Regions from separate parts of the Exiguobacterium sp. MH3 genome, predicted to be linked through region 1. Evidence: a T-box and tRNA genes for the amino acid it is inferred to sense, from the RefSeq annotation. Region 1 holds a T-box; the other holds one or more tRNA genes.
What was found. A T-box is a leader RNA that pairs with one kind of tRNA and senses whether it is charged. The one in region 1 lies ahead of ileS (isoleucine--tRNA ligase), so its partner is inferred to be a tRNA-Ile.

Region 1 (15,057 bases):
CCAAATAGCCAAACAGAAAAAAGAAACCACATACGAACAACAATAATCCGAACGCGATACTCGCATTCACCGCTTTATTCATCTTACTTCCCTCACTTTTTAGAATAATGAATTATGAAGAAACGGCACTTTGATGCCATACGCCCGCTGCATCAAGCCGGACCCGATGTCTGCCGTCGAGTTCCATCTCGATCGGACTGACCTTCGCCGTCTTCGGTGAGAACAACCATGTCCGACCTTCTGGGACGAGCAAGATATGCGTTCCATCCGCGACTGGTCCGAGGAAGTTGAGAGACGCGCCATTGAGCGGACGTTCCCGTCGTTCGAGAACGCCGATCTCCGCTAACTGCTCACCCACTTCAAGCACATCTTTCACCGTCAGACTCATCTCACCAATCCCGAGGATGTCGGATACATCAAACGTCAGTTCTGCTTTAGATGGATTGATTTGATGCCGCGCGATCAGTTCCAAGACATTTTCATCTGGATCATAAAAATAGCAGGAATGCGAATCCGTGAAGTCAAAATAAATCTCGTCCTGTCCGTCTTCGATCAAGAGTGATGTCCGTTCTACGAGCCACGCTTTTCCTTGTTGGAAGACGTTTTCCGGAATGTTGAACGCCATATGGTATTGCGTATCAACATCGTCCGTCTGTCGATATGTCAGCTGATCGGTACCGATTTGCATCGTAAACGAATCGTTCGTTTCCGAGACGAGCGGGAATCCGATCTGATTTATGTAAAAATCTTTCATTGCTTGTAGATGACGTGTCACAAGAATGGTTTTTGAAATGTTCATGCTGATGACCTTCCTTCATTTGCAGTAAAATTTATCAAAAAGCGATATGCTTTATTTTACCACTAATGGTAAAATCATGACGAATGGAAAGTCTGATTTTTCAGATATATTTATACCTGAGAGGATGTTTTGATGAAATTATTAATCGCTCAACCAAAACGCGAGACCGGACTCGAACAATTCGAACGTGAAATCGCCGCTTATCCTGAAGTCGATCTGATTGTCTACCCAGAAGGCTATTGTAAGGTCACGGAACTCGATCGCGCGAAACATCTTGCCAAGCAGTTCGAAACAGCAATCGTCCTCGGTTACAAAGATGAAGCGAATCTCGATCGCGCTGTCATCATCGATGCGACCGGGACGATTCTCCTTGATCGCGCAAAAACACCAGAAGCTGGACCACTTTATACACCATCAACAGCAAATGACGGGTCATTCCGCTATGGATACGTCCTCTGTCGCGAAATCTTCTTAGGAAAAGACGGACTACGCGAGGAATCCGGACTTGATCTCATTTTCAACCCGATAGGCGTCGGCATGTTCAGCGAGGAACAGTACGTTGAGTGGTCCGGTGAAGCACGTAGTATCAGTCAGGCGCAACAAGCGCTCATGATCGGAACGAGTCATGCTGATGGTTCGTACCGCAACTGTGGTTTTTCTATTCCGATTGCCTTCATCTATGACGAGACCGGTGAACCGTTGCTGTTGTCTCATAACGATACGCGGACACGTCTGTTTGATACGGTCACGCGTCACGTCGAAGTCGTCGGTACACCCTCTCTATCGTAAACGAACACACGCTTCTTCCGGTCAGAAGAAGCGTGCCATTCCTTCAGGAGGTGCTCTTATGTCTCAAACAGGTCGTGCGACATTCTTTTGGAAACGATACTTCTATGTCTTCTTTCCTTTGTTCCTCTTCGGCGTTAGTCACGAATCATACCTGGTCGATAATCCGTTAGCTAACCTTGAGGACATCGGCGAGTTCTTCTTCTTCTTTTGCCTTTATCTGTTTAATTTTGCCGTCCTTGCCGCTCTTTTGACGAATCTGTGGTGGTGCTTCCTTCCGACAAAACCCGCTCATTCCGAAACTGATTTTTGATAGGAAACGAGTGTCGCCCGTTCATTGAGCGGTTGACTGACACCCGTCAATCGGTAACCCATCTTCTCATAGAAATAACAGTTACGTGTCTCTTCGCGAATCGTCCGCAGTTCCCATGTCGTTGCAGCCGGATACGCTGCTTCAACGAGCTGTAATGCGCGTTGGGCGATTCCTTCACCTTGACGGGCTGGATCTAAGAACATCGGACTGATCGCGTAGCGACTCGGTGCTTTCGCAACGACACAAATCCCGCCGACGACGACATCGTCGACGATGATTTGATGAAACGTACTGCTCGGATGCGTGATCCGGTGAATGACACGATCGATCGATTCGTTCGCCGGATTCGTTGCAAAATCTTGATACCGCTCGAGCGTCTCTGAAAACGCCTCGAGTTGAAGCGTATGAAGCTTCGCAGCGTCTGCAAGAGACGCTGTCTTTAATTGAATGTCCACTGAACCTCTTCCTCTCTTACCGGAACCACTCCCAAAATTGTGTGCCTTGCGCGACGATCAAGTAGTCGAGCCATCGCTCGAAGCCGAACGGCATTGCGTCTTCTTCCCATTCCTCGAAATTAAGAAATTCCCCACTCCAGATCCGATTTCCTGCCGGTCGATTCATCTCATAGACGATCCACTCCCCGTCTGGTCCTGCGCCGATCGCTAAGAAGTCTTCGGGACATTCCCAAATCTCGCTATACGTCAGGCAATCCTCGATCGAAAAGAGTTCGAATCCATCGTTATGCGATAACGATTCTTGCTGAAACAGCTTCGCCCCGTTATGTTGACGTAAGAACGTCTGATAGTCGTCTGCCGTCCACGCAGGTAACAGCGCGAGCTGTTCGACCGTCGCTCCTCGGTTAAAGATGAAACGTTCTCGGGCAACATATCCTTCTTCTTTTTGAACCTCTAACAAACCGTCGACGAGTCGACCTTTTAATGCTTCTAATGCAATCATGCTCTTCTCCTTAACAATATTCTTTCGTTGGTGTGAACGAGACACCGACATCGTGTCCCCCTAGCTGAACATCCCCTGCTCCTTGTAGCGGTTCAGTTCGCACGGAGGATAAGGAAAGGTGTTTGAATAACAAAGGCTCAAACGTCTCGACGATTGGTTGGAACGTCGCATCGACCGACAAGACGAGATCGATTCGGGCGTCCCACGATAACGCTTGTGCCTTTCGTTCCGACTGGATATAGCGGACGAGCTCCCGCATCCAGCGTTCCTGCTCCAGTGCTTCCGTGATCCGCGTATCGAGCGTCACGGTGAGTCCACCATTCGTCGCAGCAGCAAAACCCGTCTGGACGATTGGTTCGACGATGACGTCCGCTTGACGCACCTCGACTTCATCGCCTGAAGCGGTCTGATAGATTAATCTTCCTGTCTCAAGCAAGTCGGAAGTCTCCTGTGCAGACAATTGTTGTAGCCATTGATGGATCGCGTTCGCTTGCTGTGCGAATTTCGCTCCGGCTACGCGGAAGTTCAGTTTAAGACGGAACTGTGTCGTCGCTTGCGTCGTCGGGACGATTTGGACGTCTTTTACATTCAGTTCCTCTTGGATGATTGCCGTATAGTCCGACCACGAAAAGGTTTCACTCGATTGGACGCTTAAGCTAGCAAGCGGTTGTTTGACTTTTAAGGCGTGCGTATTACGCACCTGTCGTCCTAACTCGACGACAGAGACAACCTGTGCCATTTCGTATTCCAGATCAGGTCGGAGCATCGATCGATCGGCAACCGGATAATCCGCTACATGCACGCTCATTCCTGTCAATCGTTGATAGACATCATCGGCAAGGTACGGCGTGAACGGAGCGAGTAGTCGTGCCGTCGTCGAAAGTGCGAAGTGGAGTGTCGTATACGCGGCTTGTTTTTCTTGCGACCAGTCAGCTTGCCAGAAACGTTCCCGAGAACGGCGGATGTACCAGTTACTGATCTCATCGACGAGTTGCGCAAGACTCCGCGCTGCTTGAGTCAATTGATAATCGTCCATCGCATCCGTCACGTCTTGCGTCGTCTGATGGACACGCGAGAGCAACCATTCGTCGAGACGCGTCCGTTTTTGCGGACGTGAGCCATCAAATCCATCCAGTTCGGCATACGTCAGATAAAACTGGACGGCATGATCTAGCGTATCGACTAGTTTTGATTTTGCTTCTTGGACGATCCGCTCAGCAAACCGTTTCGCACTCCACGGACTGCTGTCGACGAGTAGCGCCCAGCGTAAGCTATCAGCACCATATGCTTCGATTAACGCCACCGGATCGAGGGCATTTCCACGACTCTTCGACATCTTCTGCCCGTTCTCATCGAGGACGTGCCCGAGTGCGAGGACACGCTTATAGGCAGACTGTCCCGTGAAGAGTGTCGAGATCGCTTGCAAGCTGTAGAACCAGCCCCGCGTCTGATCGATGCCTTCGATGACGACATCGGCTGGATAGCGGTTAAGCGTCTGCGTCCGTGACGGGTAATGCTGTTGCGCGAACGGCATCGCTCCGCTATCAAACCAGACATCGATGACTTCGGGTGTCCGGTGCATCACTCCCTGACACGTCGGACACGAGAGCGATAACGCATCAACGTATGGTTTATGCAACTCGACGGATTCCGTCGATGTCGTCGTCCGGTGCAACAAGTCAGCCTTGTTTTTTGGAACGAACGTCGTGTCACACGCTTCACACTCCCAGACGTTCAGTGGTGTACCCCAGTAGCGATTACGACTGATGTTCCAGTCGACGAGTTGCTCGAGGAACTTTCCGAACCGCCCTTCCTTGACGTGATCGGGGTACCACGTCACAGAAGCATTGTTCGCAAGGAGTTGTTCCTTGACGGTCGTCGTCTCGATGAACCAGTTGTCTTGTGCGTAATAGAGCAGTGGTGAGTCACATCGCCAACAATGCGGATAGCTGTGCGTATAGCGTTTTTTCGCAAACAAGCGTCCCCGTTCAGCGAGCAGCTGGATGATCACGACGTCTGACTCCTTGACGAATCGACCAATGAGTGGTGGAACGGCATCCGTGTAACACCCAGCAGCATCGACGACATTAACGAATGACAGTCCGTTTTCCCGGACGACCCGGTAATCTTCTTCCCCGTACGCTGGAGCAAGATGGACAAGTCCGGTTCCGCTCGTCGCTTGGACGAAGGACGCCTCGACGACCGTGTGGCCGTTCTCTGGCGTCACGAAATCAAACGGTGGTTCATAACGCAAGCCGACGAGTTCCGCACCGAGCTGTTCGGATACGACCTCGACGGATTCTGAGAACAGTTCAGCGACTAACGCTTTTGCGACAATGAATCGCTCTCCTTTAAACGCTACTGTGACATACGTCAATTCCGGATGAACCGCCACCGCGACGTTTGCCGGTAACGTCCACGGTGTCGTCGTCCATGCAAGTAGAAACGTCTGCTCCATGCCGACGATCGGGAGTTTGACCGTCGCCGATAAGTCCGTCACGTCCTGATAGCCTTGCGCGACTTCATGGGAACTGAGTGACGTCTGACAGCTCGGACAATACGGTGATACACGATGTCCCTTCGTCAACCAGCCCTTGTCATGGATCGTCCCGAGGATGTGCCAGACGCTTTCGATATACTCGTCCTCCATCGTCACGTAAGGGTCATCCATGTCGACCCAGTAGCCGAGTTTTTCCGTGAAGGAGCGCCACTGTGTTTCATAGGAGAAGACACTTTCCTTACAGCGTGCGATGAATGCTTCGACACCATGGTCTTCGATCGCTTGTTTGCCGGAGATGCCGAGTTGTTTCTCGACCCCGAGTTCGACCGGCAGTCCATGTGTATCCCAGCCTGCTTTTCGTTCGACCCGGAATCCTTGCATCGTCTTATAGCGGGCGACGGTATCCTTGACGGTTCGTCCGAATGCATGACCGACGTGGGGTAAGCCGTTCGCGGTCGGCGGTCCTTCGTAGAATACGAATTCCGCTTCCGTGCGTTGTTCAATCGATCGTGCGAAGACTTGGTCTTGTTTCCATCTGTTGCGGACACGCGCTTCACGTTGTTGTACGGTTTCTGCTTGATTTTGTGACGTCATCTCTTGTTCGCTCCTTTTTCGGTAACTAAGAGAATACAAAAAAGTCCGCCCCCTTTGACAGGGACGGACTTCACCGCGATACCACCCATATTCCGTCGAGAATACTCGTTCTCGACAGCACTTAGTTGCACACTATCATGCGCATTCCATGTAACGGTGGACACCCGGTCACGCTTACTGAATGGTTCAGCGTGACTTCTCAGAGAGGATCTTCATGATTGATCTGGCTACCGGCTCTCAGCAATCCCGGTTTTCTGTAAGGCAGAGGGACAATCATTACTCTTTCTCGTCAACGAAATGATATGCTCTTGTTGTGGAGAATCTTACCATATGACTTAAAGACTGCACAACAGCTTTATACATTTTCTTGCAAAGGAGTTTTTTTGAATGTTACATACTTTCCCAACGCTTAAAACGAACCGTCTCGTCTTACGCGAAGTGTTACCCGAAGATGCTACGAGTGTCCTCGCCTATTTATCAGACGAACAAGTCGTCAAACAGATGGGGCTCGACCCCTTTCAATCAGAAGCAGACGCGCTTGAAGAGATTGACTGGTACGCTTCGATTCGTCGCGATGGCACGGGCATCCGGTTCGGGATCGCGTTACAAGAAGACGATGTCATCATCGGCAGTTGCGGATTCTTGAATCAGTCGGCACGCCATCAGCGGGCAGAACTTGGTTTTGAGTTGAGTCCAGCTTATCAGGGACAAGGCATCGCGAAAGAAGCAGCACTTGCAGTCATCACATATGGGTTTGAGGAGCTCTCTTTAAATCGTATCGAAGCACTTGTCTTACCAGCAAATACTGCATCACACCAATTGCTTGAACGGCTCGGATTCCAGCGGGAAGGGTTGCTTCGTCAATATGAGAAAACACGTGGTCAGTTCGACGATCTGTATATGTACTCAATCTTGCGGAGTGATAGGTCGTCTTAAAAAGATAATCTGTGAAATATCAAAAGTCGTTTAGATGGGTAAATCCGTCTAAACGACTTTTATACCGTTTTATCGATAAGATCTTGCTTTTAAAAATTCTATGATCGGCAACAGTGTCAGTCCGATCGCGAACAAGACAATCAATAACAGATTCGCTGATTCATGTAAAAAGTAATCGAGACAGATGAATCCAAAAATCAGGACGATCAGGATTTTGTAGCTAACGAGACCGCTTTCCGTCGTAATCTTTTTGCCGAGTTCATCTTCTGGTACAGGACGCTCGTCTTCTCCTGATCGTGCCCACGTAAAGTACGAGAAGAACATGATCAACAAAATCGCCAATTGAACAATCGAGAAGAACGTTACGTTGTTTTCGATGATCATACTAATGATGGTAAGACTCGCCACTATCACGAGCGTTACTAAAAATAAACCCGTTTTTTTCTTAGACATCCCATTCCTCCTGTTCTGAAATGAACAGATGATCGACTTGTGTCTGCAATACTTTGGCGATATTAAACGCTAATTGTAAAGTCGGATCATACTTGTTGTTTTCAATCGCATTGATCGTCTGCCGACTGACCTGACAACGGTCAGCCAGTTCTTGTTGCGATAATTTTGCCGCTAGACGTCGCTCTTTGATGTGGTTTCTCATGTCCATTCCTCCACGACGTGTCAAATTCTTTTTACATCTCTACTGTAATGAAATTCCATCCTCATGTCAAAAACATTTGACACGAAAATCATTAAAAAGACACGTTCACATCAGAACGTGTCGTATATGATGGCTCAACCTCGTGGTGGAAATGGATCGTGTCCGTAGGAATCTTTTTCGCGAATCTGCCCTTCTTTGTTATGAATGACAAGCTCTGTCTTCTGTTTTTTCGCAATCCGACGCCCTTCTGCAATCGCTTCTTTTTGTGTAGCAAATCGTTTAGTTGCTCGAGTCGCACCAGTAGCTTTCACTTGATAGCCACCTTTAGGATGTGGCGTGACATGTTGCTCTCGTTTCATCCAACTCCTCCTCTCATACGTGTCAGCTAGATACGTTCACGTCACATTGGTGACTATCTTGATGTCCCTGTTTCAACAGTATCTTCGATTGGCAACGTAGACATGTCATCAATCGAAAGGTTGCTTTTTTCGTGCTGACCGCGTGTCTTCGTAATTCATTCTCATATACATGTCTTGCCTTGATTCGATGGTCGACTTCACTTTCCATCTCAATCCCTCTTCCCTCAACTTATATTTTTTTCTAACTATTATGTGCCCTGAATTATTCTTGATAAATCCTTTTTTTAGAAAAAACGGTTTTTCTTACGACCTTTTATAAAAAAATCGTTAAAAGGTCCTGTTTAATATGTATTGTAACGACCGATAAATGAATTACAGATAGAAAATATGAGTTGAAAGGACGGTTGCATGTGAAAAACACAACCAAGAACCATTCCATCCGAACACGTCTTTTAGTAATGATCAGTTTGATTTTGATTGCCTTTTTTGTTTTTAATAGTCTGGCTTTATATTTCAATACGAAACAAACCGCTGTCTCAACATTGAAAGCGACTGCTGAAAAAGATGCCTTACGCATCAGCAAGACATTCGATACGGTGGCTTACACTGAATTCCTACAATCGCCTGTCGCGTCCGAACAATACGAAACGTTACGAACAGAACTCGATACCTTACGTAAACAAAACGGACTCTTATATACATACACAGCACGGATCGATCAAAACAAGGTCCGCTTGTTGATCGATGGTTTACCAAAAGATAAGGCTGCGAAAATCAATGCCCCGGCAAGTGGTGCAACCATCGCCGATATGCAGGACGTCCTAAAGGGCAAAACACATACGACGGACGTGATTGATGATCCAATTTATGGACAGTACATCAGTGTCTATGTCCCCTTGAAAGATTCGACTGGGAACGTCATCGGCATCCTTGGAACCGATATCGCGGCGAAGGAAGTCGATGCCCTGACGACGGATCTACTGCAACAAAATGCTCCGATTTTCATTGGACTTTTACTTCTTCTGTTAACGGCCACACTCATCTTGCTTTACATCGCCCTCGGTCGTAAATTACGTCCGCTCGAAACGTTACAGAAAGTCGCTGCCTTGATTGCTGAGGGACGACTGGATCAGGCGAAACAGACGTTGACCAATTTGACGATTTCTTCGAAAGACGAAATCTATGCGCTTGCGATCTCGATTCGTGATATGAACGAGATGCTGCGGACGATGATTGTCGACATCAAACAGACGGCTACCCTCGTCTCGACGACGAGTCAATCGATCGACCAAAGTACGTCGGAAGTACTCGACGGTTCTGAGCAAATCGCTCATACGATGTCGGAAATCGCGACCGGAACCGAAAGTCAGACCCAAGTCACGCTTTCATTGAATGATGAGATGAATCGGTTCGCAACATTGATCGAGACGACGAATCAATCTGGTGTCGAAATTCAAGGAACGACGGAGCAGATGGCAACACTGACACGAGTCGGACGGGAGCAAATGTCTACTTCTGTTGAACAAATGCGTCACATTCATCAGCACGTCACACAATCTGCTGAACAGATTGATCTACTGAAACAGCAATCATCAGATATCCAAACGCTCGTCGGTATCATCCGCGGAATTTCCGAACAGACGAATCTACTCGCCCTTAATGCCGCGATTGAAGCGGCACGGGCGGGGGAACAAGGCAAAGGATTCGCTGTCGTTGCGACCGAGGTCAAGAATCTTTCGAGCCATGTCGCTAGCAGTGTCAGTGAGATCGCAACGATTGTAACGTCAATCGAAGCCAGTGCACAGCAGATGCAACATAGCTTTAAGACGACGGTCGAGGCAACAGCAGCCGGTGAACAGATCGTTCTCGATACAGATACGACGTTCGAACGATTAACGGATCAAGTCACGCACGTCTCAACGGCAACAAAACAGATGACGCAACAGATGGAAGACGTCTTGCAGGCAGAACGATTCATTCGCAATGCCTTGACGGAAATTGCCGCTGTCGCGGAAGAACATACGGCGAGTAACGAGGAAGTTGCCGCTGCGTCTGAACAAATGATCGCGACGATCACGACGCTGCATACGCTCGTCGGTGATTTAAACGCACGAACAGAACACTTAGAACAAGAAGCCCGTCGCTTCGAGATTTAATCTTTCATTTGTTCTTTTCTAGTTCTCACTCTATACTGGTGTGAACTTACATATGAAGGAGTCGAACCAGATGTCCCATTATGATGTCATCATCGTCGGTGCCGGTTCCATGGGGATGGCAGCCGGCTACTATCTCTCACGAACCGATCAAAACATCTTACTACTAGACGCCCATAATCCACCGCATGATCAAGCGAGCCATCATGGCGAGACACGGATCATTCGCCATGCCTACGGAGAAGGTGAAGCTTATGTGCCGCTGGCGTTAGCCGCGCAACGCTTATGGTACGAGTTGGAACAGATCAGCGGTCGGAGTCTGTTCCTGAACACCGGAGTTTTGAATGCCGGTCACCGCTCGTCCCGTTCGATGCAGACGATCATCAGGAGTGCAGCGCAGTATGAATTACCGCTTGAGATCCTGACGGCTGAAGAAATGAGAACGCGCTGGTCCGGCTTAACGATGCCCGACGAGTATATCGGTTGTTTTGAACCGACGTCCGGTGTGTTGAAGTGCGAGGATTGTATTGAAGCATACCGTGATCTTGCTGTCGCGAACGGTGTCGACATCCGGACTAATGCGAAAGTGACGACGCTTACTGCCCACGCCAATGGCGTTGACGTGACCGTCGGAACAGACACCTATTCAGCTGATGCATTGATTGTCGCAGTCGGTGCCTGGTCTGGTCCGTTGCTAGAACAGACTGGTCTCTCCTTACCGCTTCGCCCGGTCCGTAAGACGTTCGCCTGGTTCGAAGCAGCGGAAGAGGTATTCAATGACGCGGTGTTCCCTGCCTTCGCCTTTGATACACCCGCCGGTTATTATTACGGTTTTCCAAGTATCGCTCAAGCCGGTCTGAAAATCGGACGCCACGACGGCGGCATCCCGGTTGATCCGAATCAACCACGCCGTCCTTTCGGTCAAGAGACGGGTGATCTGGCTGATTTACGACAGTTCACGAATACGTTCATGCCCTCAATCGATACTTTAGCTCACGGCAAAGCGTGTCTCTATACGATGACGCCAGACGAAGATTTCATCATCGATTTGCATCCGGACTATCCGCATATCGCAATCGCCGCCGGTTTTTCCGGTCACGGATTCAAGTTCAGCAGCTTAGTCGGAAAAGTACTTAGTGAATTGATTATGGAACGTTCGACGACTGAACCGATCGGACCGTTCGCGATTAAGCGATTTAAACAATTGAACACATGAAACGATAAAGACCGGCAACGAAAATGCGTTGTCGGTCTTCTGTATCAACGGTATGATGTCACACCGATTCATTCGATTCTTGCTGATTTTTTGCAGCTAGCTTTTCACGCTGTTTTTTCTCATCTTCAGTCCACCAGCCGTGGATCAGTAATACGAGTCCAAGGATCAATGCACCGATTGGGAAGTATGTTAAGTAGTATTCGCCAAGATTTTCTCCTAGAAACTCTGGTGATAACTCAACATACGCACGAAACATCTGAACGATGAAGAATAAGAAAAAGCTTGTAATGAGTGCATATGTACCATAGCGATAACTTGTATTTTTCATATGACGACTCCTTTCTAACACATACTCTAATCTAAATCATTCAAGGAATACATCAAATTCCCTCTTTTTACATTATCATTTTTAAGAATGTTTCCAAAAGCATGATAAGATAGTTTTAGAATCGATTGAACGAAGGAGTGAAACACGTCGTGAACTTTAACTTATTCAAAAATCATGTCCGGTTTAAGATTGCACTTGAATTAATTGATCGCGAAGACGGTTTATCAATCATGCAACTGAATCAACGCTTAACGGATGTACCGCAGTCGACCTTATACCGGCAAGTCAATGCGATGATGGACGATCAGTTGTTGAAGGTCGTCGCAGTCCAGCGTGTTGGAAAAGTCGAAGAGAAGATCTATGCCTTGAACACAAGCGGCTATCAAATCAGCGAAGCAGACTGGAACAGTGCGACGTACGATGAAAAAGTGAACTTCGTCTCGTTCTACTTCATGTACGTCTTGCAGCAGTACCAGATGTACTTCGAACAGACCGTTCAAACGCAAGGTCAGGACCACTCGACGTTCTCGATCGCGAAATTGCACCTGACGGATGAAACCTTCAATGATTTTCAACAGGACATGCGGGCACTGCTCGAAAAATATCATCACCTAGAGACAGAAGACCAGGCAACTGAACGGACCGTCTCACTCGTCATCTTGCCGTAAACACGCTCCGTTTCAAAAGCTTATTTTCAGCAAACTGAAACGAGACAACATTGCGAAGGAGAAAAAATAGACCCCATGAAACGGATCAAAGAAAATCTTGATGCAATTGTACTGGATACGTTGAATATAAAAGCAGAACAGATTCTAAAGATTGGTGAAGGAGCTTGGCACTCTGTTTATAGAGTAACTAGGTCAGAGGATCAAGACCTTGTGATCCGACTAAAAAAGAATGAGGCTTATGGGGAGTTGCAAAAGATTGATAAACAAGAGCTGACTACTGAGTATGAGTCAACGAAAGCTTACTATTTACATGCCAATACAAGTGACCAAAATGTCTGTCCTGACTTTTATCAGTATTTTATTAGAGATGACACAGTATTTACAGTAGAAACGTTCATGGGTCGTGGAACAGATTTATTGTTACTCGATCAGAATAAAGCCCATTCTTACGGTACGAAATTAGGACAAATTTTTCATCGTATACACAACCAGAAAACCTCTATTGTTGGTTTCGGGGAACTGCACTGGCAAGGGGAAACTTTACAAGGTAGTGATTTAAGGAACGAGGATGAATTATGGCTGGAAGAAAATGAACACGTCTTAACCGCCTTAAATGCTCTCATTCACTCTAATCTTTGCTTTGATAAAGAAAAAGTCAGTCAGCATATTCATGCTTTAATTGAAAATAGACGAACTCAGGTTCAAAACATCTCGCTCGTGAATCAAGATGTAACACCAGAAAATTTAATTTTAAGTGATGAACACATTGCAATCATTGATCCGTTTCCAAGATTGGATTTTGATTTGAAATATGCGGCTTACTTCGTTTTTTGTTACAAATTTTTGTTACCAGCCTTCTCAAATGCTCCACGATACATAAATCAAGCGTATCAAGAAAAAAGTAATATTCTAAATAACATAGCTGATGGATTTATAAGCGGATATTGCTTTAACGTGGTTGGAGACGAACGCACCACGCAAACTCGACGATTACTGGATGAGTATACACTATGGATATTGCAAGAAGCGTATGAGCACTTCGACATTCTACATCAGCCTCATCTCACTCATAAAACAACGCAACAGATGGGAAATCGAGAAATGATCACTGCTCGGTTACATCTATGCCTCGAAGAATTAGAAAAATGGTGTACGGAATCAGAGTAGAGGCTGACGTAAACTTTAGTCTCTACAAAGATAAAAAGAATGATGCTTTACACGCCACTCCTACAGGAAAAGCGCATTTTTGCGCTGTCAGAGACAAACAAGACCCGCTTTCCTGATTGAATGAAGCAGGAAAACTGGCTAGTGTCTCGCCTGAGAAAAGGGCATGAGGAAGCGAATCATTCTTTTTTTGAGTCAGCCTCTTTATGTATCAAGCTTAGTTTCGTCATACGGAAACGAGAGATGATGTATCGAGTTCTTCACTTTCAATCACAATCGCTGTTAACCCCGTATCGGTCTTCGTTTCGTGCCATTCTCCTTGATTCCAAAACACGGCTTCTCCACGCTGAACATTTATGTAGTCATCCGTTTCCCCTCTTACCCATCCTTCACCCTCTACAATTAACAAGAGTTGCGGCACGATCGCCTGGTGATAACCGACCACGCCATCCTTTTCTAAATGGATGCATCCGATGTGTGTCACTTTTTCCGTCTGCATGATCCGTGACATCACAAAGTTCGAATCGAATTTCGTAATTTTCTTGCCCACCTCTTTTTTGAATTGATAAATCTGCATATAATCCTCCTCGACATCATGATTCGTTTGATAGTTCGCCTTTCATCTAAACGATTTGATTCAAATCGCATTTGGAAAATTTTGATAAGAGAAGTTTATCATAGCTCTAACTGATTGAGAACTAATGATGATTCGTCTATGGCATTGACTTTTCTATTTTCATTATTGATAATGGTAATAGAAAAGGAGGGTTTTTCATGAACACAGATTTCTCTGCCTTATCACAAATCGACTGGGAACGACTTCTGCCCCTATTATTGATTTACATCTTCATCAACCTGATTCTACTCAGCTGCGCCTGTATCGATTGGTTTAGACGGAAGGACCGGATCGCGACACCGACTACTTGGTTATTGATCATTCTCCTCGTCCAGCCGATCGGCTCGATTCTCTACTTCGTCCTCGGAAGGAGGATGACAGCATGATTCAGATTTCTCATCTCCAGCTTTCACTTCAACGACGTCTTATCTTAGACGATATTTCCTTTACGATTCACGAACATGAATGTCTTGGACTGATTGGTCCGAATGGTGCTGGAAAGACGACACTCCTGAAATGTCTGAGCGGCATGATCGAGAGTGACCGTGGTTCGATCACGATGTCTTCGCGCTCCATCCGTCAACAGCAGCAATCGATCGGCTACTTATCACAACAGACCGACTTTAAGTCTTGGATGACGTGCGAACAATCACTACGTTTCTTCGGACGCTTGTCGGGGCTTGATCGCGCAACGTTAAATAAGCGGATTCCAGCCGTTCTACATGAAGTTGGACTCCACGACCAACAAACAGAAGTCATCGAACGCCTGTCCGGCGGCATGCGCCAACGTCTCGGAATCGCCCAAGCCACCTTACATGAACCGACATTTTTGATTCTAGATGAACCGGCTTCCGCCCTAGATCCGAGTGGTCGACATGATATCAATCAATTGATTCTCCGCTTAAAGAAACGGATGACGATCATCGTCTCAACGCACCTGTTAGAAGACGCAAAGACGTGTTGCGACCGCTTCCTCGTCATTAAACACGGAAAATTGCTGGGACCGCTCGATA
Region 2 (15,057 bases), 470 kb from region 1:
ATGGGCGGATTGGTATGATTGTGATTGGCGTATCGATTGCACTTGTCATCAATCACTTGCATATTCGCAATTTAAATCGTTTGAATGACCTTGCGATACAATTACACGATACGGCGCGACGTGATGAAGAAACAGGTGTCTTGAATCGTCAAGGATTAAACGAAATTGATTTTCCAAGATCCGAACAACAGCTCATTTTTGTCGGGATTCATTTAGAAAACTACTATGAGCTGGCACGTTATTTTGGAGAAGATATTCAGTTACAAGTACTACGCGCCTGTATCGAGCGACTCAAGAGACAACTACCTCCTTATCAAGCGTTTGCTCGGATTGAAGCAGGGACGTTATTGATTGTCATGGAAAAGCCGGACGAGGTGGCATGTAAGGAAGCGATGGAAGAATTGAGCCAAGAAATTTCCGTACCATACGAAATCGAGGGGCATCATGTCTATGTCAACATATCCATCGTCATTGATAATGGCGATGGGGCGACCGACAATCGAAAGCGTCGGGTGCAGCAATTATTGACTGCCTTACAAGAAGCAGCGCAACAAAACGAACGTGTGATGTGTATTGACCAAGAATGGCGTAAGGATCAAGAATTACGAGTCAAAGCAGCACAATCGTTAGCACAGGCTAATATTGAAACGGATTTTCACCTCGTCTATCAACTGCAATACGATGTTCGATCAGAGCAATTCATCGGTCTCGAAGCATTGGTTCGATGGAAGACCCCGCTACAGGGAGCCGATCGACCATCCGTGTTCATCCCGATTGCTGAAAAAAGTGACTTGATCATTCGTCTAGGTGAGTGGATCTTTGAGGAAGGATGTAAGACGCGTAAAGCATTGGTCGGTCTGGTTCCGGATGAGTTTACGTTGTCAGTCAACGTATCACCACGACAGTTGACGAGTGAGTCGTTCATGCCATTCATTGAACGAACGTTACTCAAGTATGCATTAAAGCCGCAACAGATTAAGATTGAGATTACGGAAAGTCAGTCGCTCGATTTTGAGAGTCAGTCGATTCATCGAGCGCTCAAGCGCATCAAAACGCTTGATTTCCCAGTTTCGCTTGATGATTTCGGTACTGGTCATGCGTCTTATCACGTCCTCGAACGTTTATTACCGTTACGTCAATTAAAGATTCCGAAGCAATTCATTGAACAAATTGGAGCATCGGAGAAACGACAATCGATTCTTGAGTCGATTTTTCAATTGAGTGAGTCGATGCATGTCGAATGTATCGTTGAAGGAGTAGAGACAGGAGAGGAAGTACGCATTGCCAAAGAAATCGGGATTCATTTGTTCCAAGGCTATTTCTTCGCTAAACCCGTACCACTTAAAGAAATCATCTGTCTGCTACAAAAAACGAATGAAGGAACGATTCATTAATCAAAAAAAGCCACTTCAGTCCGAATTTTTCGGAGAGAAGTGGCTTTTTCATACAATACTTATGATTGGTACAGTCGATACTGATTTCGACCTTGCGTTTTTGCCTCATATAAAGCGGAATCTGCTTGCTTAAAGACCATTTCAGCAGGCTGATGATGAGCGTAAGCAATTCCAGCGGATACGGTGATTGATACGGCATGATCCTGCATCACGAACGGTGTTTGCTGAACGGCTGTTACGATCGTTTCCGCTATGATAACAGGAGAGTATTGTTCGCTATCCGGAATGATGATAATGAATTCTTCGCCTCCATATCGACCGACCGTGACTGGTACAGGACAATATTCATTCAATATAATCGAAAAATGGCGTAAGACGGCGTCACCGATGGCGTGACCGTGTGTATCGTTCACAGTCTTGAAATGATCCAAATCGAATAGAATCACACTCCAAGAGGCGTTACTTTTTTCGAGCGTCGTTACTTTTTCTAAAATGACATGTCGATTCGCAAGCCGTGTCAACTGATCGGTCGATGCGAGGTAGGATTGATAGGAGTACAGAACAAAGTGCTGTTGAAGGAGCGAGGATAACCGATAAAACAAAATCGCTCCACCAATCGTTAGGATAAAATAGGGAATATAGATCGTTTCCCATGCATCGACAGGAGAATTGCTTATGATCAGTCGCCAAAGAACAAGTAATGAACCGACCGTGACGATGGCGGAAAAGAAGTACCCTTGTCGTGTGATAAATCGGCGACAAATAAACGAAAGAATTAAAAAACCAAGTAGTGTGATGACAGAACTAAGTAGAACATTCAGTGAAGCGCCGTCATGAATCAAGAACCGATAAAATAGAAGCATCGTTCCTGTCACTGCGATACTGACGTTACCGCCAAATAGGGCGGATAAAGCGAGAGGTAACAATCGTAAATCGATCAGTGCCCCATTTAAATCGATGGCGTGGTGCATAAGGAGAATTCCTGTTACTCCATTCGCTAGTCCGAAATACAGGCGAGTGGACATCATCGAGTCCGGTTGAATCGGTAAGCGATCACGCAACAGATAAAAAGTGAATGTAGAGACAAGAAAGATAATACAGATATTGACGAAAAAGATATTCACTGTCGTAAGCATCATGAAACCCTTTCTATTAGAAAATCTAAATCTAATGCCATTGTATGCTATCTCATCGGATAATGGCATAGAAAATGGAAAAAACAGCCTAATCGGCTGTTTTAACGAATTGGTGCAAATTTTTGAATCTCTTGAACGGCCTCATTCCAGGAAGCGACACGAATGACATTATTCGGTACGGCTTTACGGTTATAAGGTGCATCGAACAAGATTACAGGAATAGAGGTGTCTTCTGCGATTTGTACAGCATTCTCTAATCGATCTTCCATGAATAAATCGAGTGATAAATCACGGACGACTTGTACTTTGTCGTGTGATCCCGTCATGATCAAGGAATCAAGAGGAAGTTCGTGTTGTTTGATCCACTCTTCTGTTACAGGACGAACGAGCTCCGATCGTGCTGTTACGTAATGGAGATCATATTGCTTCCGCAAATTCCATAAGTGATGACGAACATGTTCTTGAGGGATGGATTCACGATAAATGCCTGTCTCGTGACCAGAGTTCACCATGTAGTCCCAAAATTCGATTTGATTCATATCGGTATACGTATGCAATTCATACTCGGACGCCTGATTGAAGTCAATCGACGTTCCGAGATGTTTATTCATGTAAGTGAAGCAAGAGGATGGATGTGTGATCGTTCCATCAATGTCGATTCCAATTTTCATTTACAGTCACCCACGTTCTAAAAATTTTTCTTCACTTAGTATAACATAGTCGAAATCGAGATAGGAAAAAAGACTCCTCGCGAGGGAGGAGTCTTCCACTTATGCGTGATTTGCTTTTTCGGCTTCTTTTTCAGCCTGTTTTTCGAGAACGATTGCATCAATCTCTTTCTTCAATTCTTCGACCATCGTTGCTTCCGGTACTTTACGGATGATTTCTCCGTGACGGAACAATAATCCTTCGTTGCGTGCGCCAGCGATACCGATATCAGCTTCACGTGCTTCACCAGGACCGTTGACCGCACATCCGAGAACCGCGACTTTGATGTTCGCTTGGATGTTTTCGATATAGTCTTCGATTTCTGCAGCGATCGACATCAAATCGATTTCGATCCGACCACATGTTGGGCATGAGATCAATGTCGCCGCATTCGCCGCGAGACCAAATGATTTCAAGACTTCTTTTGCGACTTTTACTTCTTCGACAGGATCCGCTGAAAGAGATACACGAACCGTGTTTCCGATTCCGCGTGACAAGATCGCGCCAAGTCCCGCTGCTGATTTTAATGAACCAGAGCGAAGTGGACCAGATTCCGTGATCCCGACGTGAAGTGGATAGTCGAACGATTCAGAAGCAAGTTGATACGCTTCAAGCGCCAACTGTACGTCTGATGCCTTAAGCGAGACGATGATGTCATGGAAGTCGAGATCTTCGAGGATCTTAATGTGGTGCAACGCACTCTCGACCATACCACGTGCTGTCGGGTAGCCGTATTTTTCAAGAATGTGCTTTTCAAGTGAACCGGCGTTTACTCCGATCCGGATTGGGATGTTTTTCGCTTTGGCTGCTGTCACGACGGCTTCGACCTTTTCGCGGCGACCGATGTTACCCGGGTTGATCCGGATTTTATCGACGCCAGCTTCGATTGCCATGAGCGCAAGTTTATAGTTGAAGTGGATGTCTACGACAAGCGGAATGTTGATTCGGCTTTTGATTTCTGCAAGTGCGAGCGCATCACGTTCTTCTGGACAAGCGACGCGGACGATTTGGCAACCAGCTTCTTCAAGACGTAGAATTTCAGCGACTGTCGCTTCGACGTCGTGTGTTTTAGTTGTCGTCATACTTTGGATGATGACTTCATTATTTCCACCAATGACAAGGTCCCCTACACGAACAGGACGAGTCTTAGAGCGATGGACCATTTTCGGCATATCGAAAATCTCCTTTTGTGGCATACCGCCATATTGTTTATGTTTACCCTTCCTATCATATCGAACTATTCCCTAAAAATCGAGAAACAAGAACGAAAATCGAACATTTACAATTGTTTAATGAAAGAAGGACGTCCGTCAATCCGTCGGACGCCTGATTTTGATACTTATTGAGGTTTGCGTGAAGCGCGTGGCTTCGCGGAACGGGCAATCCATAATGGCACTAATGTGTAGACGAGGTGTCCGATTACGAGTATCCCGATTCCGAAGCGAGGATAATCGAGTTGGTATAGAAGCATACCGAGTGGGAAAGACCAGAGATTCGTCGCAACTGTGTAAGGAAACGTTTGGCGATACGCCCACGGACGGGGAAGTAACAATCGGACAAATCCCTTCGTTAGATACGCCATAAACAATACGTAAAGTAATACAGCGATTGCGATAAAGATGAAATGAAGGATGAACCAGACGACGATTGGGATGTTTTTTTGTAAAAAGAAGGAATCAATGACTGTCGTCCAAAATGAAATCCAAGCTAATCCACAAAAATAAAGGGAAACATCTGCCAAACGAAGACGCAAAAACGGACGATTTGGAATTAAAGAAGTTTGTAAGTAATTAATCAGTTGACGTAAAAATGACAAGTAAATCACTCTTTCTACTGTTTTAAAACAGATTTTAATTATTTAATTTTTATTAGTAATAAAGGGTTTTTGTGTAATGGTACAGATTAATAAAACCTTAACAAACGGATGTCTCAAAAACTATTTACAAGTTCAAAAGACCTTTACATAATGGGGGAGTTGAGAAAATAAACTTTACAAACACATCAATCCACATGAAATAAAGGAGCTGGCAAGATGAACTATGATTTGCAGGAAATGATTTTCACCTTCATCGGTGGACTCGGGATTTTCCTATTCGGTATTAAGTATATGGGAGATGGGCTCCAAAAAACAGCAGGAGACCGATTACGTTATATCCTCGATAAATATACGACGAACCCACTGTTAGGTATCCTAGCAGGTATCGTCGTCACGATTTTGATACAGTCGTCGTCAGGGACGACCGTCATCGTCGTCGGACTCGTTAGTGCAGGTCTGATGAATTTACGACAGGCGATTGGAGTCGTCATGGGGGCTAACATCGGAACAACGATTACGGCCTTCATCATCGGCTTTAACGTCAAGGAAGCTGCGCTTCCAGCAATCGCCATTGGTGCTTTCTTGATCTTCTTCTTTAATAAAGAAAGGGTTCAATACATCGGACAGATTTTCTTTGGCTTCGGTGCATTGTTCTATGGTTTGACATTGATGGGCGACGGAATGGCTCCACTTGAGTCAAGTGTCTGGTTCCGTGAGTTGACGGTATCGATGTCGGATAACCCATTGCTTGGTGTATTCGTCGGAACGATTTTTACCGTTCTTGTTCAGTCGTCGTCAGCAACGATCGGTATCTTACAAGAGCTATACGCTGGTGGCATGATCGATATCAAAGCAGCACTTCCCGTCTTGTTCGGTGATAACATCGGAACGACGATCACAGCAGTACTCGCAGCACTTGGTGCGTCGATTGCAGCTAAACGAACAGCAGCAGCACACGTCATCTTCAACATTATCGGGACGATTTTATTCTTGATTGCTTTACCAATCTTCTCGAATTTCATTACTTGGATCACGGGCGCGCTTGATTTAGGGCCAAAGATGCAAATCGCCTTTGCACATGGAACATTCAACGTCGTCAATACGTTGATTCAGTGTTGGTTCATTGCGCAAATCGCATGGCTTGTACAAAAAATCGTACCGGGTACGGATACGACGATTGATTCAAAACCGCGTCATCTGGATCAAAATATCTTGAACCAATCTTCAGCACTCGCATTAAACCAAGCAAAGCTCGAAGTATTGCGTATGGGTGAATTCTCGAAAGACGCACTTGCAAAAGCACAGCGTTACACACAATCGCATGATAAGAAAGATGTATCGGAATCACAACAGATTGAATATGCGATCAACCATTTAAATACAGAAGTCACGAGTTATCTCGTTAAAGTAGCGGCACATGATTTATCAAAACGTGAATCAAATGAGCACTCGTTACTGATGCATGCCGTCAATGATTTTGAACGGATTGGTGACCACGTTGAAAACATCGTCGAATTGGTTGACTTCCAAATCGTCAACCGGATTCAGTTCACATCATCAGCGAAGCAAGAACTTGATGACATGTACGCTTTGACACAAGAAATCGTCGATTGTGCCGTTCGCGCTGTCGAAGAGGATGATGTCACACGGGCTCGAAAAGTTCTTGAACTCGAAGGTAAACTCGATGCACTCGAACGTTCATTCCGTAAGCATCATGTCCTTCGTGTTAACGCTGGCGAATGTACGGGACAAGCAGGGATGATTTTCGTCGATCTCTTGTCGAACCTCGAACGAATTGGCGATCACGCTGTCAACATCACGGATCTCGTCCTTGAACAGCGGACCGCATTAACGAACTAAGTGAAATACGATTTATCTATGACAGCTGATTTCAAAAAATGAAATCAGCTGTTTATTTTTTTGAAATAGCATATTGACAAGTTTCGCCACATCTCGTAATCTAGTAAGAGTAAGAAACATACATCATGGCGGTGTAGCTCAGCTGGCTAGAGCGTACGGTTCATACCCGTGAGGTCGTGGGTTCGACTCCCTCCGCCGCTACTATTACTTAAGGACCCTTAGCTCAGCTGGTCAGAGCAGACGGCTCATAACCGTCCGGTCGCAGGTTCGAGCCCTGCAGGGTCCATTCAGTAGAACGCTTCTCGTTGAAAAACGAGGAGCGTTTATTTTTGTTCCCCCGGGGAATAGTAAAGATATTGTAATAATATTCATACTATAGTAACTAAGGGAGAGCGAAGAGAGATGGAACGTAACCATACGATGATGCAGTTTTTTGAGTGGCATGTAGAGAATGATGGGAAGCACTGGCAACGCTTGAAAGAGCGGGCGCCTGAATTACGTGCTGCCGGCATCACGTCCGTGTGGATTCCACCGGCGTCAAAAGGTCAATCGGATGAAGATACAGGATATGGCATCTATGACGTCTATGATTTAGGCGAATTTGATCAAAAAGGAACGGTCCGTACGAAATACGGTACGAAAGATGAACTCGTCGAAGCGATCCAGGTTGCTCGTGAGAACGATATCGCTGTTTACGCGGATGTCGTCATGAACCATAAAGCAGCAGCCGATGAACTCGAGACAATCAATGTCGTCGAAGTCCATCCGGAAGATCGTTCGAAAGAAATTTCAGAAGAGTTTGAAATCGAAGCTTGGACGAAGTTTACGTTCCCGGGACGTAACGGAAAATATTCAGATTTCATCTGGACACATGAATTTTTCAATGGAACGGATTTTGATGCTCGTGAAGAAAAGACGGGTGTCTTTAAAATTTCCGGTAAAAATAAAGATTGGAATGATCAAGTCGATGATGAATTCGGAAACTATGACTATTTGATGTTCGCGAACATCGATTATAATCACCCTGAAGTCCGAGAAGAAATGATCCGCTGGGGACATTGGTTCCAAGAAACAATTGATTGCCAAGGTTTCCGACTCGATGCCATCAAACATATCAACTATGAATTCGTTCATGAATTCGCAAAATCAATGATTGAAAAAAGTGAAGGTGACTTCTATATGGTCGGTGAGTTCTGGAAATCAGATCTCGATGATTGTCGTCATTTCCTCGATAGCGTCGACTATACGATCGATTTATTCGATGTTCCGCTTCATTACAAGTTCCATGAAGCTTCGAAGCAGGGGCAAGACTTTGATATGACGACGTTGTTTGCGGATACCCTTGTCGAATCACACCCGACGAATGCCGTCACGTTCGTCGATAATCACGATTCACAACCGGGCGAATCACTGGAGTCGTGGGTGGATGACTGGTTTAAACAACATGCTTACGCGGCGATTTTACTTCGTAAAGATGGTTATCCATGTGTCTTCTACGGTGACTATTATGGTGTGCAAGGACCACATCCGGTAGAAGGAAAAAAAGAAATGATTGATGCCTTACTCTATGCACGGTATCACAAAGCGTATGGTGAACAAGAAGATTATCTCGATGATCCACATTGTGTCGGTTGGGTTCGTCGTGGAGTTGAGGAAATTGAGAACTCCGGCTGTGCGGTCTTATTGTCGAATGCCGATATGTGTGAAAAACGGATGTTTGTCGGTGAAGAACGTGCAGGTCAAGAATGGTTTGACTATACGAACCATCAAGATCACCCTGTTGTGATCGACGATGAAGGATTTGGTGTCTTCCCAGTTCCAGGTGGTGGTGTATCAGTTTTTGCTCCACGAGAAGTCGAGTAAATCCGAGGGTCTTGACTTGCGTCAACACAGGTTCTTTTGCTAGTCTTAAAGGGTATTGAAGTTTTCGAAAATAGTACAAAGGGGGACATGAACATGTCAAAATTTGAATTACCAGAACTCGGCTACGCTTATGATGCGCTTGAGCCACATATCGATGCTCGTACGATGGAGATTCACCACACGAAACACCACAACACGTATGTCACGAACGTGAATGCGGCGCTTGAGGGTACAGAACATGAAGGAAAGTCACTTGAAGAACTTCTTCAAAACTTGGATGCTCTCCCAGCAAACATTCAAACTGCAGTCCGTAACAACGGTGGCGGTCACTGGAACCACTCATTCTTCTGGAAACTGTTGAAGAAGAACGATGGTGCTGCTCCAACAGGGGAACTCGCGGCAGCAATCGACGAAGCATTCGGATCATTCGATGCATTCAAAGATGCATTCGCGAAAGCAGCAACAACTCGTTTTGGTTCAGGTTGGGCTTGGTTAATCGTTGATGGTGGGAAATTGGCAGTCGTTTCGACACCAAACCAAGATACACCAGTCATGGAAGGCAAAACACCAATCCTCGGTCTTGATGTTTGGGAACATGCATACTATCTCAACTACCAAAACCGCCGTCCTGATTACATCAATGCGTTCTTCAACGTCGTTGATTGGGATCACGTAGCGAAGCTTTACGCTGACGCGAAGTAATGTGAAAACGAGCGTATCGTTCAATTGTGAACGATACGCTTTTTTTAATGCGGAAAATGATGGGATAGGTTGTTATGGAAAGTTTCCTTCTATATAATGAAACAAGATGACTTTTGAACGATAGGGGAGTACGCCATGGCTAAACGAATCACCGTACGAGGAAGACGGCGTAATCATCTGCCGCTTCGTCTGAATTTAATGTTCTTCGTCGTTTTTTTATTGTTTGCGATTTTGATTTTCCGTTTAGGAGTCGTGCAAATCGTCAATGGTGAGAAAATTTCGCGGGAAGTTCAAAAAACAGAAATGATCGCATCAAAATATGAAGTGCCACGCGGAAAGATTTATGACCGGGATGGTCGTCTTTTGGTTGATACGATTTCTAAATACTCCATCGTCTACCGTCGCGCACAAACGACGAAAGTCGATGAACGCATTGAGATTGCACAGCGTCTTGCGGCAATCATTGATCTACCGAAAAAAGATTGGAAAGTCACGGAACGGGACATCAAGGATTTTTGGGTGGCGACGAATACAAAAGAATCGGATCGTCGATACCAAGAGGCAGTAAAAAAGAAGTATCCTTCAACAGAAGCACAAAGTAAGCTCTCGATTCCGGAGCAAGATAAAATTCGTTTAGATGCCATCACAAAAGAGGATATCGATTATGATGATCAGACAATGGAAGTCATCGCGATCAAACATAACATGGAAGTTGGTTATGCACTTGATCCGCAGCTCGTCAAACTCGGTGCATCTGCAAAAGAGATGGCGATCATCGATGAAAATCTAGAAGATTTAAAAGGTGTATCGGTGGAACCGTTTTACGAGCGTTCTTATCCATATGAAGGAACACTTCGGAATATCTTTGGGAAGTACTCGAAGATTCCAGCAGAACAACAAGCAGAGTTCAAAGCAAAAGGTTACAGCTTGAATGACCGTGTCGGAACATCATTCCTTGAACAACAGTATGAAGATCTACTGCGTGGGAAACCCGCATACGATGTGTATGAGACGTTTAACGGAGAGCCGGTCGGTGATCCAAAACGCGAGGAAGGCGAGTCTGGTAAAGATCTCGTTTTAACTGTTGATGCAGAGTACAACAAACAAGTCGACAAAATCATGCAACAAGCCATTAAAATGGGGCGTGGCATGGGTAGTCGTTATCTAAAAGAAGGTTACGCCGTCGTCATGAATCCACAGACAGGTGAGATTCTTGCGATGTCTGGTCAAAAGTTGGATCCAGCAACCGGCAAGTTCTCAGATGTCGCAATCAATAACGTCTTGACGTCGCTTCAAATCGGTTCGACGATCAAAGGTGCAACGGTTGCGATGGGACTTGAGGAAGGTGTTATCCGTCAAAACGAAGTCATCAATGATGCTCCGATCACGATTGGTGGTACGAAAAAAGCATCGTACGTCAACATGGGAGCAATCACGGATTTGACGGCACTTGAGCGTTCATCAAACGTTTATATGTTCAATATTGCGATGCGGATGGCGAAATATCCGAGTAATGGTATCGCTGGAGCAAGTGTAGATGCAGCGGCTGCGATCATGCAGAATTACTACAGTCAGTTCGGGCTCGGAGTGACGACCGGTGTCGATTTACCGTACGAAGCAAAAGGTGTTCAAGGGACACCGGACCGTGTCACGCTACTCATGGACCGAGTCATCGGACAGTACGATGCCTTTACACCGCTACAAGTTGCACAGTATATTTCAACACTTGCCAACGGTGGCTATCGTGTTCAACCGCACTTCTTAAAAGAAGTTCTCGCGTCGAATTCGATTGAAAAAGGAACAAAACAAGTGGATTATAGCTTCAAGACGAATTACCTGAATCGGATTGAGGTCAGTCAAGATAACATTGATCATGTCCGCGAAGGATTGCATCGTGTCGTTAAGGGAGAGCGTGGTACAGCAAAAATCATTGCCCAAACCGGTATTGATGCAGCTGCGAAAACAGGTACAGCGCAGGTCAGTGTCTATGGTGATGATGGAATCGCCTTACGTGACGGAAGTGGTCAACCGGTTCGTTCATTGAACTCGAACCTTGTCGGTTGGGCACCGTATGACAATCCAGAGATGGCATGGGCCGTGTTCCTTCCTTATATGGAACAAGAAACCGTCAACTCAAAAATCGGTCATGATCTTGTCAAAGCGTATTTCAATGTGAAGGACGTACCATGGCAAACTAAGCCAAATTAACTAGAAATAAAGCGAGAGTGAGCAATCACTCTCGTTTTTTTTGTTTGTATTGACCTTTTTTTCTAATGGATTTCGAATTGTAAACACTAAAAAACACGCCTTTACAATTCTTTTACGTTGGATTCATTTCGTTTTAATAGTTCATCCGTAGTATAAGTCTTGTAAGGAAAACGGATAAAAAGTCGTGACATCGTCAGCGACATACTTTCGAGGAGGAAAATTAATCATGTCTTGGATGAAAAAAACAGCACTCATCACAACGGTAGCATCAATCGCAGTAGTGGGGGCAGCATGTGGTAACGATAAAGGCGGTTCTGCTAGTTCATCTGATTTAAAAGGAAAAATCGCAATCGACGGTTCTTCTACAGTCTTCCCGATCATGGAAGCTGTCGGTGAAGAATATTCGATGGAACAACCTGACGTAGATGTCACAGTCGGTGTCTCTGGTACAGGTGGCGGATTCAAACGCTTCGTCGTTGGGGAAACAGATCTTTCAAACGCATCGCGTGAAATTAAAGAAGAAGAAGCAGCTGAAGCGAAAAAGAACAACATTGAATTCACAAAAATGGCACTCGCATATGACGGTTTGACTGTCGCAGTCAGCAAAGAAAATACATGGGTAAAAGAACTCACAATGGAGCAACTCGAGAAAATCTGGCTCGACCCGAACATCAAGACTTGGAAAGATGTCGATTCTTCTTACCCGGCTGAACCATTGAAATTCTTCAGCCCAGGGAAAGATTCAGGAACATTCGATTTCTTCTCTGAGGAAGTACTTGAGAAAAAAGACATGCGTAAAGATGTTCAATTATCAGAAGACGATAACGTTCTCGTCAAGGGTGTTGAAGGAACGAAAGGCGCAATCGGATACTTCGGTTATGCGTACTACGCTGAGAATAAAGATAAGTTGAAGGAAGTACCACTTTCTGCTGAAGGAAAAGACGCAGTCGATCCAACACCAGAAACGATCAAAGATCTCTCTTATCCACTATCACGTGAAATCTACACGTACATCAATAACAAATCGATGAAAGACAAAAAACAAGTCGCTGACTTCGTTCAGTTCACGAACGAAAACGCTGGTGATCTTGCTGAAGAAGTCGGATATATCAAAATGCCGCAAGATCGTTACGATGAAAACGCAAAAGCAATTGAAGACGCAATGAAATAAATCATCGAGTCATGAGGATGGCCCAACCGGGGAAGTCTGTACCGGTTGGGTCCCGTTCTCATGTCAAGAAGGAGTAGGGAGTGAAGAAGGATGAGTTCAACACAAAATAAATCGGTTCGCGAGCTGATTCAACAGAACCGACAGCAAAAATATAGTATGAAAAACGTCATGGAACGCGTCATGCCGATCGTGTTATTCCTTTGTGCGTTCGTCTCGGTCGTTACGACCATCGGCATCATTCTCACGTTAGTCATTGAAACAGAGCACTTCTTCGAAGTCGTTCCGTTCAAGGAATTCTTCGGCAGTACGAGCTGGTATCCACTCAACTCACAACCAGAGTATGGAATTTGGCCGCTTGTCGTCGGGACGCTTGAGATTACCGTGATTGCGATGCTAGTTGCCGTGCCGATCGGTCTCACATCAGCGATTTATTTAAGTGAGTACGCGTCAGACCGCGCACGCCGTATCTTAAAACCAATTCTTGAAGTGTTAGCAGGTGTTCCAACGATCGTCTTCGGATTCTTCGCGTTGACGTTCGTCACACCAGTACTCGTAAAATTGATTCCAGGTATTCAAATTTACAATGCGCTCAGTCCGGGAATTGTCGTCGGGATCATGATCATTCCAATGATTGCTTCGATTTCTGAGGATGCGATGAGCTCTGTTCCGAAAAAAATTCGTGATGGTGCACTTGCCCTCGGTTCGACACGTCTTGAAGTCGCTTTGAAAGTCGTCGTTCCAGCTGCCTTATCAGGTATCATTGCGTCGATCGTACTCGGTATGTCACGTGCAATCGGTGAGACGATGATCGTAACGATCGCTGGTGGTTCGAATCCGACAGCTGCGATCGATCCACTCGAGCCAGTCCAAACGATGACAGCGTATATCGTTCAGGTTGCCTTAGGTGATGCTGGATTTGGAACTGTCGAATATTACAGTATCTATGCGGTTGGTACACTCTTGTTCGTCTTCACGTTAGTGATGAACTTACTTGCGAACTGGATCACACGCCGCTTCAGAGAGGAGTACTAAGATGGCCTTACCAGAAAAGCAACCTGTCTCAAAAAAATTCATTGATCCGGTCGCGGTGAAGAAATCCATTAGCCAGCGACTCATCGTCAACAACGTCACAAAAGTCATTTTCCTTGCTGGACTGTTCTTCGGTCTCGTCGTCTTAGGTATTCTCTTGTTCGGCGTCATCCGTGACGGTGCGTCATGGTTATCACTTGAGTTTCTACAAAATGCACCATCACGCCGTTCGGAACGGGCTGGGATTTATCCGGCGTTAATGGGCTCCATCTTCTTGATGCTCCTCATCATCCCGATGATTTTCATCATTGGTGTCGGGGCAGCGATTTACCTAGAAGAGTATGCGAAGAAGAGTCGGATGACTTCATTCATCGAAGTCAACATCTCAAACCTTGCAGGTGTACCATCGATCGTCTTCGGTTTACTTGGTTTGACGTTCTTCGTACGTAACATGGGCTTCGGCTCGACATTGATTGCAGGAGCCTTGACACTCGCGTTGATGAGTCTTCCGGTCGTCATCGTCTCGTCTCAAGAGGCGATCCGTGCCGTTCCACAAGCAATGCGTCATGCATCACTTGCACTCGGTGCGTCAAAATGGCAAACGACGTTTAAAGTCGTTCTTCCGGCATCACTACCAGGTGTCATTACTGGGATCATCTTGGCTGTATCTCGAGCAATTGGTGAGACAGCACCACTCATCATGGTCGGAGCTGCGATTTTCATTGCTCGTGCGCCAGAAAGTATTTTCTCAGAATTCACAGCATTGCCGATTCAAATCTACAACTGGACAAGTCGTCCGCAAGCAGATTTCCAAGGACTTGCAGCTGCGGGAATCATCGTCTTAATGGTCATTCTCTTGACGATGAACTCACTTGCGATCTGGATCCGGAACCGTTTCTCAAAACGTTATTAATCGAACGAGATAGATAGAAGGGATTTCTTTTAAGGAGGAAGACAGATGATGGATACGAAGCTGAATACGAAATCAGTCGTTACAGAAGGGACAGAGCGTATGAACCAACCAGTAGCAGCACGTGAGAGCGTCTATAACGTCAAAGACTTAAACTTATGGTACGGTGACGATCATGCGCTGAAAGATGTCAATCTCGACATTAAGAAAAATGAAGTCACGGCAATCATTGGACCGTCTGGCTGCGGGAAATCGACATT

Region 2: it encodes a tRNA-Ile, which carries the amino acid that the T-box ahead of ileS (isoleucine--tRNA ligase) is inferred to sense. The anticodon was not compared.

Annotation. Positions count from the first base shown of each region.
Region 1 is NC_022794.1:1,339,797-1,354,853, reverse strand. It holds gene U719_RS06930 (hypothetical protein) at 1-82, opposite strand, end outside; gene U719_RS06925 (glyoxalase) at 113-799, opposite strand; gene U719_RS06920 (hypothetical protein) at 932-1,588, shown strand; gene U719_RS06915 (hypothetical protein) at 1,647-1,898, shown strand; gene U719_RS06910 (GNAT family N-acetyltransferase) at 1,877-2,353, opposite strand; gene U719_RS06905 (SMI1/KNR4 family protein) at 2,370-2,855, opposite strand; gene ileS (isoleucine--tRNA ligase) at 2,866-5,949, opposite strand; T-box leader at 6,006-6,251, opposite strand; gene U719_RS06895 (GNAT family N-acetyltransferase) at 6,337-6,885, shown strand; gene U719_RS06890 (hypothetical protein) at 6,955-7,338, opposite strand; gene U719_RS06885 (helix-turn-helix transcriptional regulator) at 7,331-7,540, opposite strand; gene U719_RS06880 (DUF2188 domain-containing protein) at 7,675-7,899, opposite strand; gene U719_RS06875 (methyl-accepting chemotaxis protein) at 8,310-10,055, shown strand; gene solA (N-methyl-L-tryptophan oxidase) at 10,126-11,268, shown strand; gene U719_RS06865 (hypothetical protein) at 11,327-11,596, opposite strand; gene U719_RS06860 (hypothetical protein) at 11,746-12,264, shown strand; gene U719_RS06855 (hypothetical protein) at 12,340-13,431, shown strand; gene U719_RS06850 (hypothetical protein) at 13,655-14,005, opposite strand; gene U719_RS06845 (PLDc N-terminal domain-containing protein) at 14,203-14,430, shown strand; gene U719_RS06840 (ABC transporter ATP-binding protein) at 14,427-15,057, shown strand, end outside.
Region 2 is NC_022794.1:873,374-888,430, forward strand. It holds gene U719_RS04355 (GGDEF domain-containing phosphodiesterase) at 1-1,394, shown strand, start outside; gene U719_RS16405 (diguanylate cyclase) at 1,454-2,533, opposite strand; gene U719_RS04365 (hypothetical protein) at 2,632-3,201, opposite strand; gene ispG (flavodoxin-dependent (E)-4-hydroxy-3-methylbut-2-enyl-diphosphate synthase) at 3,301-4,410, opposite strand; gene U719_RS04375 (hypothetical protein) at 4,578-5,063, opposite strand; gene U719_RS04380 (Na/Pi cotransporter family protein) at 5,271-6,914, shown strand; tRNA gene U719_RS04385 (tRNA-Met) at 7,042-7,115, shown strand; tRNA gene U719_RS04390 (tRNA-Ile) at 7,127-7,200, shown strand; gene U719_RS04395 (alpha-amylase) at 7,317-8,777, shown strand; gene U719_RS04400 (superoxide dismutase) at 8,871-9,479, shown strand; gene U719_RS04405 (penicillin-binding protein 2) at 9,615-11,687, shown strand; gene U719_RS04410 (PstS family phosphate ABC transporter substrate-binding protein) at 11,914-12,858, shown strand; gene pstC (phosphate ABC transporter permease subunit PstC) at 12,949-13,890, shown strand; gene pstA (phosphate ABC transporter permease PstA) at 13,892-14,800, shown strand; gene pstB (phosphate ABC transporter ATP-binding protein PstB) at 14,900-15,057, shown strand, end outside.